3 regions of the Kitasatospora sp. NPDC096147 genome follow, and region 2 is predicted to be linked to each of the others. Evidence: riboswitches for the same ligand, from Rfam matches in the RefSeq annotation. Region 2 holds a riboswitch; each other region holds the start of a gene.
What was found. A riboswitch is a leader RNA that binds a small molecule or an ion and turns the genes downstream of it on or off. The one in region 2 is predicted to bind cobalamin.
Positions count from the first base shown of each region.

Region 1: linked by a shared signal. The riboswitch ahead of ACIRBX_RS12325 (prenyltransferase/squalene oxidase repeat-containing protein) and the one ahead of metE (5-methyltetrahydropteroyltriglutamate--homocysteine S-methyltransferase) in region 2 are both predicted to bind cobalamin.
Region 3: linked by a shared signal. The riboswitch ahead of ACIRBX_RS01985 (FecCD family ABC transporter permease) and the one ahead of metE (5-methyltetrahydropteroyltriglutamate--homocysteine S-methyltransferase) in region 2 are both predicted to bind cobalamin.

Region 1 is NZ_JBIWFX010000003.1:373,529-376,793, forward strand. Features, by position in the region: gene ACIRBX_RS12320 (aldehyde dehydrogenase) at 1-1,346, opposite strand, end outside; cobalamin riboswitch at 1,482-1,601, shown strand; gene ACIRBX_RS12325 (prenyltransferase/squalene oxidase repeat-containing protein) at 1,666-3,162, shown strand; gene ACIRBX_RS12330 (SCO2322 family protein) at 3,159-3,265, shown strand, end outside.
Region 2 is NZ_JBIWFX010000008.1:20,577-23,841, forward strand. Features, by position in the region: gene ACIRBX_RS23995 (serine hydrolase domain-containing protein) at 1-1,041, opposite strand, end outside; cobalamin riboswitch at 1,304-1,515, shown strand; gene metE (5-methyltetrahydropteroyltriglutamate--homocysteine S-methyltransferase) at 1,670-3,265, shown strand, end outside.
Region 3 is NZ_JBIWFX010000001.1:522,711-525,975, reverse strand. Features, by position in the region: gene ACIRBX_RS01990 (alpha/beta hydrolase) at 1-1,166, opposite strand, end outside; cobalamin riboswitch at 1,313-1,457, shown strand; gene ACIRBX_RS01985 (FecCD family ABC transporter permease) at 1,688-2,716, shown strand; gene ACIRBX_RS01980 (ABC transporter ATP-binding protein) at 2,847-3,265, shown strand, end outside.

The DNA.
Region 1 (3,265 bases), on a different contig from region 2:
ACGCCGCAGTCGAGCAGGAAGGTGTTGACCGCGTAGGTGCCGGTGCGGATCCGGCGGGCGATGTCCAGGCCGTGCTCGACGTCTGCGGTCCAGACCGAGCCGGAGAGGCCGAACTCGGAGTCGTCCGCCAGCCGGACGGCCTCCTCCTCGTCCTGGTAGGGCAGCAGGCAGACCACCGGCCCGAAGACCTCCTCACGGGCGATCCGGCTGTCGTTGCGGACCTCGTCGAAGAGCGTCGGCTCGACGTACCAGCCGCGCTCCAGGCCGGCCGGCACCCCGCCGCCGGTGAGCAGCTTGGCGCCCTCGGCCCGGGCCAGCTCGATGTAGTCCAGGCTGCGCTGCCGCTGACGGGCCGTCACCAGCGGGCCGACCGCCGTCTCCGGGTCCATCGGGTCGCCGGTCCTCAGGGCGGCCACGGCGGCGGTGAAGCGCTCGGCCAGCTCGGCGTGGTGCGCGGCGGGGAGCAGGATCCGGGTCTGGGCGACGCAGGCCTGGCCGTTGTTGAGGTAGGCGGCGGCGACCAGCGAGCGGACGGTGCGCTCCGGGTCGGCGTCGGGGAGCACGATCGCGGCGGACTTGCCGCCGAGTTCGAGGGTCACCTTCTTCAGGGTGCGGGCCGCACTGGCCATCACCAGCCGCCCGGCGGCGGCCGAGCCGGTGAACGAGACCTTGTCCACACCGGGGTGGCCGACCAGGTAGGCGCTGGTCTCCCGGTCGGCCGGGAGGACGGAGAGCACGCCCTCGGGCAGCCCGGCCTCCCGGACCACCTCGGCCAGCACGTAGGCGTCGAGCGGCGTCTCCGGCGAGGTCTTCAGCACCACCGTGCAGCCCGCCAGCAGGGCCGGCGCCAGCTTGGAGGCGATGCAGAACTGCGGGACGTTCCACGGCACCACGGCCGCCACCACCCCGGCCGGCTCGGTGCGCACCAGGGCCCGGCCGAAGGCACCGTCCCGGAGCTCCTCGAAGACGTGCGCCTCGGCCACCTTGAGATAGGCGTCCCAGATCGCCACCGGCCCCTGCCCCTGGGCCGGCAGGCTCCAGGAGATCGGCGAGCCGTTCTGAGCGGTGATCAGCTCGGCCAGCTCGCGGGCCCGGGCGGCCAGGCCGTCCCGGATCCGGCGGACCACCGCGATCCGCTCGGCCGGGGAGGTGCGCGGCCACGGCCCCTCGTCGAAGGCCCGCCGGGCGGCGGCCACCGCGCGGTCGACGTCCGCCTCGGCGGCGTGCGGCACCCGGCCGATCACCTGCTCGGTGTGCGGGGAGCGGACCTCGATCACCCCCGGGCCGGCCGGCCCGGTCCAGGCTCCCCCGATGAACAGCTCGCCGTGCTCGACCACCCCGGTCATCCCCGACTCCTCCACTCACGCCCGAAACTGATACCTGTTCCAGTCCGTTTCTAGTGCGTCCCGCAGGGCGGCGTCCAGACCGCGTCACCCGGACGGGAACGGACCGTGTCGGCACGGACCGGACCTTTCGGGCGGTTAGAGTCTGTAGCCGCCGGTACAACTTCATCCGCTCCTCGACGGGGGAAGCCGGTGGGACTCCGGCACTGACCCGCAGCCGTGAAAGTCGGAATGCCCGTCCGGGAGCGAGCGGCCACGTCGAGGTCCACGGGCGGTGCCCCCACACCGCCGCAACCGCTCACCGAAAGGTCCAAGCACCGCCATGCTCACCACCACCCGCGCAGGCACAGCCGCGCTGGCCACCGCCACCCTGGCCGCCGCCCTGCTGGCCGGCACCGCCGCCCCCGCCCTCGCGGACACCCCGTCGGCCTCCCCCTCCCCCGTCGCGGCACCGGCCGCCGTCTACGGCAAGGGCGACCCGAGCTACGACGGGGTGTGGCGGCAGTCGCTGGCCCTGATCGCCCTCGCCAACTCCGGCGTGGTGCCCGCCGACGACGCGGTGAACTGGCTCACCGGCCAGCAGTGCGCGGACGGCGGCTGGCCCTCGTACCGGGCCGCCGGCACCGACCCGGCCGGCTGCGACACCAAGACCGAGGACAGCAACGCCACCGCGATGGCGATCCAGGCGCTGAGCAAGCTGGAGGGCCACCAGAACGCGGTCAGCCGGGGCGTCGAGTGGCTGAAGCGGGTTCAGAACCCGGACGGCAGCTGGGCGTACAACCCGGGCAACCCGGGCGACGCCAACTCCACCGGACTGGCCGTCAGCGCGCTGCTCACCGTCGGCACCGACCCTGCGGCGGTGGCCAAGGACGGCAAGAGCGCCTACGACGGCCTGGCACTCTTCCAGCTCGGCTGCGCCGCCCCGGTCGGCCAGCGCGGCGCCTTCGCCTACCAGCCCGCCCCGGACGGCACGCTCGCCCCCAACGGACTGGCCACCGCCCAGGCCGCCCTGGCCGCGGCCGGCGGCAAGCTGCCCGTCACCAACACCAACCGGGTGGACGCCGCGCCCAAGCCGCTGGACTGCTCCACCGCCACCTCCGGCCCGGTGCCGCGCGCGGCCTCCGCCGAGGCGGTCTCGGCCCACCTGGTCGGGCAACTGGCCATCGACGGCCAGCACCTGATGCTCACCACCCCCGGCGCCGCCCCCACCCCCGACTTCGCCGCCACCGCCTGGGCCGCCCTCAGCCTGATCCAGGCCGGCCACCCGAAGGAGGCGGCCGGTCCGACCGACTGGCTGGCCGGCAACGGCTACGCCTGGGCCACCAAGGGTCCGTCCGGCACCGACGCCTCCGCCGCCGCCACCCTGGTGCTGACCGCCCAGGCGGCCAAGCTGGACCCGCTCAACTTCGGCGGCAGCAACATCCTCCAGCTGCTGATCGACTCCGGCCCGGCCCCCAAGTCGGTGCCGCCGGCCGCCGGCGCCGCCGCCTCGGACTACCCCAAGGGCACCAAGGCCCCCGGCTCCAGCATCACCGAGGCCGAGAACAACGGCGGCTTCTCCCCGTTCTGGCTGATCGGCGTCGGCCTGCTGATCGGCATCGGCGGCGGCCTGCTGATCAGCCTCCAGCGCAAGCGCGGCAACCACACCCCGGGCGGCGCCGCCAAGCCCGCCACGGCGCCCACCACGACGCGCACCACCGAGCCCGCCGCCCCGGGCGCCACGTCGGACGGCTCGTCGGACGGTTCGTCGGACGGCTCGTCGGGCACCGCGAAGCCCGCCGAGGCCCCGGCCGAGGGCAAGGACGGCGAGCAGAAGTGACGCCCCGTCAGCCCGGTGCGGCGGTGGCCCCGGCCGCCGCCGCACCGGCCTCCCCCGTGCAGCGGGCCCTGGCCCTACCGCTGGCCCTACCGCTGGCCGTCCT
Region 2 (3,265 bases):
GGCGGTGTCGTAGCCCGGGATGGTCCCCCCGTGGCCCCAGGCGACGCCGCCGCAGGAGAGCGGGCGGCTGACCAGGCCCAGGCCGTAGCGGACGCCGGGGCCGACCTGGTCGGCGGCGACGGTGGTGCGCATCTCGGCCAGCTGGGCGGCGGGCAGCAGACGCCCCGTCAGGAGGGCGGTGTAGAACCGGGTGACGTCGGTGTTGGTCGAGATCATCGCACCGGCGGCCCAACCCCAGGACGGGTCCAGTTCGGTGTACTCGCGCAGCGATCCGTCCGCCCCGCGCTGGTAGCCCTTCGGGTGGGCCTCCCGGATCGTGGTGTCGCCGGGCTTGGGGAAGTAGGTGTGGCGCAGGCCGATCCGGTCGACGATCCGCTTGCCGATCTCCTCACCGAGCGGGCGCCCGGTGACCTTCTGGATGATCAGGCCGGCCAGCAGGAAGTTGGTGTTGTTGTACTCCCAGCCGGCACCGGGGGCGAAGTGCGCCTTCTGCGCCAGCGCGGTGTCCAGGAGTTCACGCGGCTCGTAGTAGCGCTTCGGGTCGTTCAGGGCGGCGGCCTGGTTCACGTACTCCGGCAGGCCGCTGGTGTGCTGGAGCAGCTGACGGACGGTGATCTTCCGGCCGTCGATGCCGTCCCCGCGCACCAGGCCGGGCAGGTAGGTCTCGACCGGGCGGTCCAGGCCGACCTTGCCCTCGGCGACCAGCTGGAGCACCACGACGGCGGTGAACGCCTTGGAGTTGCTGCCGATCCGCAGCTGGCCGTCCACCGGCACCCGGGACTTGGTGACCGCGTCGCCGACCCCGGCGGTGTAGGTGCGGGTGCGGCCGTCGCGGCCCTTGACGGTGGCCAGCGCGGCGGGCACGCCGTCCTTCGCGACCAGGGCGTCGAGGCGCTGCTGCACGACGTCCGGGCGCGGGGCGGCGGAGGCGGCGGGGGTCAGGACACCGGCCGCGACGGTGGCGGCCACGGCCGCCGCCACCCCGAGGCGGGCGCCGCCCCGGCGGGGCTGGGCGGGGTGCTGCGGTGCGTGCTGGTTCACGGGGGCTCCTCGGTGGTCCGGTGCGCCGGGGCCGTCCCCGGCGCTCTCCCAGAAGATCAGCCGAGGGGCCGTCAACTCGTCGGCGCCGAGGACGAGAACGCCGCCGGGAGCCTGCTCCGGCCGGGGCGCCGGAGGGGGACCGTGGTCCCGGGCCGCCCGGAGGAGCCGTCGGCCCGGCCCCGGGCCGGCGTCTCACCCGGGCATCCGACATGCGGACGTCCATGACGCGCCCCGCCCGAGGGCCTAGGCTGTGCCCCGCAGCTGGTTCGCCCTGTCCGCCAGGCAGGAGCGTCGTAAGAGGGAACCCGGTGACGCCGTCCATCAGGCCATTCCGGGACTGCCCCGCAGCGGTGAGTGGGAACGACCGCCGTCACACGCACTGGGTCCGTACCGGACCCGGGAAGCGACGGCCAGTAGGTGCCCGGCCCTCGATCGATCGAGACCGGGCGGGCCCGCGAGTCCGAAGACCTGCCACTGCCCGCGTGCACCCCGCACGCGGTGATCTCGGTGACCTCGTGGGCGGGTCGGCGGAACGGGCGGGCACATCCTGGTGCCGCGCCCCGGCTGTCGTACCTCCTCGCCCGCGCGCTCTCCCGGGATCGCAGCGCGACTCGCGAAGGAGAGTTCCGTGACCACGAGTTCCACCGGCCCGCAGGCCACCGTGTACGGCTACCCCCGGCAGGGCCAGGGCCGGGAGCTGAAGAAGGCGATCGAGGGGTACTGGAAGGGCACCGTCAGTGCCGCTGCCCTGCACGCCACCGCCGCCGAACTGCGGTGCACCAACTGGCGCCAGCTCGCCGGGGCCGGCCTCACCGAAGTGCCCACCGGAGACTTCTCGTTCTACGACCACGTGCTGGACACCACGGTCGCCGTCGGTGCGATCCCGGCCCGCCACCGCGCGGCCGTGGAGGCCGACGCGCTGGACGGCTACTTCGCCATGGCACGCGGCACCCAGGACGTCGCGCCGCTGGAGATGACCAAGTGGTTCGACACCAACTACCACTACCTGGTGCCGGAGTTGGGCCCGGACACGGTCTTCACCGCCAACCCCGAGAAGGCGGTCGGCGAGCTGCGCGAGGCGCTCGCCCTCGGCCACAAGGCCCGCCCGGTGCTGCTCGGCCCGCTGACCTACCTGCTGCTGGCCAAGCCCGCCCCGGGCGTGGCCGCCGACTTCCAGCCGATCACCCTGCTGGACCGCCTGCTGCCGGTGTACGCCGAGCTGCTGGCCGCCCTGAAGGCGGCCGGCGCCGAGTGGGTCCAGCTGGACGAGCCCGCCCTGGTGCAGGACCGCACCCCGGCCGAACTCAACGCCGCCACCCGGGTGTTCCGCGATCTCGGCGCCCTCGCCGACCGCCCGAGGATCCTGGCCGCCACCTACTTCGACCGGGCGGGCGAGGCACTCAAGGTGCTCGCCAAGGCACCGATCGAGGGCGTCGCGCTGGACTTCACCGGCCCGGCCGCCGCCAACCTGGACGACCTCGCCGCCGCCGGCGGCCTGCCCGGCAAGCGCCTGGTGGCCGGGGTGGTGGACGGCCGCAACATCTGGATCAACGACCTGGAGAAGTCCCTCACCACCCTGGCCACCCTGCTCGGCCTGGCCGACCGGGTGGACATCGCCGCCTCCTGCTCGCTGCTGCACGTGCCGATCGACGCCGCCGCCGAGCGCGACCTCGACCCGCAGATCGCCCGCTGGCTGGCCTTCGCCCGCCAGAAGGCCGCCGAGGTCGCCCTGCTGGCCCGCGGCCTGCGCGAGGGCACCGACACCATCGCCCCCCAACTCGCCGCCAACCGGGCCGATCTGGCCTCCCGCGCCACCTCCCCGATCACCCACGACCCCGCCGTCCGGGCCCGGGTCGCGGCCACCACCGAGGCCGACGCCCACCGTGCCCAGGCCTACCCGGAGCGGGCCGTCGCCCAGCGCGCCCGGCTGGAGCTGCCGCTGCTGCCCACCACCACCATCGGCTCCTTCCCGCAGACCACCGAGCTCCGCGTCGCCCGGGCCGACCTGCGGGCCGGCCGGATCGACGCCGCGGCCTACCAGGAGCGGATGGAGGACGAGGTCCGCGAGGTCATCGAGTACCAGGAGAAGGCCGGGCTGGACGTGCTGGTGCACGGCGAGCCCGAGCGCAACGACATGGTGCAGTACTTCGCCGAGCAGCTCACCGGCTACCTGGCCACCCAGCAGGGGTGGGTGCAGTCCTACGGCACGCGCTACGTCCGGCCG
Region 3 (3,265 bases), on a different contig from region 2:
GCCAGATCGGCCGCGCAGGAGCGGGAGTTGGCGATCGGCACGTCGCGGTCGCCGTTCGCGGCGTACAGCCGGACGGGCGCGGCGGGGCGCCAGTCGCAGCCGCCGTCGGTGGCGTCCAGCGCTGCCGAGAGCCCCGGGCCGGGCGCGCCGAGCTGGTCGTGGAAGGAGTCGGTGAGCAGCTCGCGGACGGTGCCCGGCAGGGCCGCGACCACCTCCTCCTCGGTGTGCCGGGTGTCGAAGAGCCCCTCCACCACGGCGGCGTACGGAGCCCGGAACACCTCGCTCGGATCGCGGTAGAGCGGGTGCAGGCGGTTGGCGGCGGTCAGGTAGTAGGAGAGGTAGAAGACGGCCGAGCGCTCGTCCACCCGCCCGTCCAGGATGCCCGGCAGCTCCGCGCCCCGGACGTCGTGCGGCCCGGCCACCGGGGCCAGCCCGCGCAGCCGCAGGTGCCGGTCGGAGATCCTGGCCAGCTCCCGGCCGAGGGCCATGGCCACCTGGCCGCCCTGGGAGAAGCCGGTGGCGTACACGTCCCCGGTCAGCGGGCGCCCCAGCCGACGGCCGGCCTCGTCCGCGGCGCGCAGCAGGTCGAGCGAGGCGGAGACGGCGGAGCGGGTGTCCATGTAGGGGTGCAGGCCGGGGCCGAGCCCGAGGCCGAGGTAGTCGGGGGCGGCGACCGCGCGCCCGGCCGAGGACTGCAGGTAGGGGGAGAGCTTGCCGAAGTCCTCGGCGGTGGACGGCGCGTAGTCCCGGTGCACCATCGTGCCGTGGGTGTCGGAGACCACCGCGAGGCGGCGCGGACCGCCCTGCGGCAGCACGAACAGACCGGTGGCGGTGGTCGGGGCGCCCTGCGGGGTGACGGTGCGGTAGGTCAGCCGGTAGGCGGTGATGCCGTGACGGACGGTGCCGGTGTCCACGCCGAAGTTCCCGGCGAAGGCGGTCAGCTGAGCGGTGCTCAGCCGCTCCAGCGGGGTCACGGAGAGCAGGGCACCCCGACCGGTGGTGGGGGTGGCAGCCGAGTCGGCGGCCGTGGTGGTGCGGGTGGTGGCGGCTGCGCTGGCGGGCGCCGCGACGCCGACCGCCAGGAGGGCAGCGGCGGCCAGGGCGAGGGCCCGTCGGCTGCGGGAACGGCCGTACGTGGAGCGGGAGTTCTGCGGGTCGGTGGTCATGGTGAGGACGCTACGGGCGGGCGGCCCGGGGCCGGTACCCGGCCAGCACCCCGCCCGGGGTGGGGCTGTCCCCCGTAACGAGGACGGGAGACGGCCCCTGGGGAGCGGGACCGCATCGGGGCGGGTGTGCTGGGCGCCACAGGGCTGGGACCCTTACCGGTAAGGGGAGCCTTGTTATGCTGCCAAGGCGTCCCGAGGGAGAAGTCCGGTGAGAACCCGGCGCTGACCCGCAACGGTGGAACGGCCCCTGACGGGCCGTGAGTCCGATCGCCCCCGGCGGCGCTGTCCTCCCGAGAACTCGCCGCGGACTGCGAGGGGAAGTCGAACGGCGCGCCCGCCCGGCGTGCGGACGCCCGTCGTCCGCCACCGCCGCAGCCGGCTCCACCGGTCGCGCCCCCGTACGCCCGGCGCCCGACCGAAGGCCCGGCCCGTTGAGCAGCGCGACCACCGCGACCACCGCCACCGGACGTCCCGGCGGCGCCACCAGCCCGCCGGGCCCCGCGTCGCCCACCCGGCCACCGCTGCGCACCGGTGCCCTGGCCGTCGGTCTCGCCGTGGTCCTGCTGGTCTCGCTGCTCTGCGGTGTCGCCCTCGGGTCCTCCGGGCTGAGCCTCGGCCAGGTCACCCACTTCCTCCAGGCCGGGCTGACCGGCGGGCGCATCCACGCCGACCAGGCGGCCGGCTACGCCATCGTCTGGGAGATTCGGCTGCCCAGGGTGGTGCTGGCCGCCGTGGTCGGCGCCGGGCTCTCCGCCGTGGGCGTGGCCGTTCAGGCCATGGTCCGCAACGCGCTGGCCGACCCCTTCGTGCTGGGCATCTCCTCCGGCGCCGCGGTCGGGGCGAACGCCGTGCTGCTGCTCGGCGCCTTCGCCTCGCTCGGCGTCTGGGCGCTCTCGCTCTCGGCCTTCAGCTCGGCGCTGGCCGCGATGGTGCTGGTGTACGCGGTGGCCCGCACCGCTCAGGGCCTGACACCGCTGCGGCTGGTGCTCACCGGCACCGCACTGGCCTACGGCTTCTCCGCCGTCACCTCGCTGATGGTCTTCTCGGCGGAGCGCGGCGAGGCGGCCCGGACGGCGATGATGTGGCTGCTTGGCAGCCTGGGCGGGGCGACCTGGGCCTCGGTGCCGATCGCCGCCGCGACGGTGCTGGCCGGGCTGGTCTACCTGCTGGCCGCCGCCGGGAGCCTGGACGCGCTGGCGATGGGCGACGAGACGGCGGCGGCGCTCGGCGTGGACGCGTCCCGGCTGCGACGGGCGCTGTTCCTGGTGACCGCCGCCGTCACCGGGACGGTGGTGGCGGTGAGCGGGGCGATCGGCTTCGTCGGGCTGATGGTGCCGCACCTGGCCCGGATGCTGGTCGGGGCCGGGCACCGACGGGTGCTGACGGTGGCTCCGCTGCTCGGCGCGGTGCTGCTGGTGTGGGTGGACATCGTCTCCCGGCTGCTGCTCGCCCCGGCGGAACTGCCGGTCGGGGTGATCACGGCGGTGCTCGGGGTGCCGTGCTTCCTGCTGCTGATGCGGCGCCGCTCGTACAGCTTCGGTGGCCGCTGATGGGGACTCAACGGCGGCGCGGCACACGGCCGGGGAGGGACGCGGGGACGGACACGAGGGCGGAGACGGCAGTGGGGACGAAGGCGGGGACGGGCGTGCGGGGCGCCGCCGTTCCGGTGGGAGGACGGGCGTGAAGGTCGAGATCGACGCGGTGTCGGTGGAGATCGCCGGGGCACGGCTGGTGCACGAGGCGAGCCTGGCGGCCGACTCCGGCCAGGTGATCGGGCTGGTCGGGCCGAACGGGAGCGGCAAGTCCACGCTGCTGCGGACCGTCTACCGGGCGCTGCGCCCGAGCGCCGGCCGGGTGCTGCTGGACGGCGAGGACCTGCACGGCCTGACGGCCCGTGAGGGGGCCCGCCGGGTCGGGGCGCTGCCGCAGGAGACGGTGTCCGAGTTCGACTTCACGGTGGCCGAGGTGGTGGGCATGGGCCGGCTGCCGCACCGGCGCGGCTTCGGCGGTCCGTCGCCCGAGGACGCCGTCGGCACCGAGGCCGCGCTGGCGCAGGTCGGTGCCGCCCACCTGGCCGGGCGGGGCTTCCTCCAACTCTC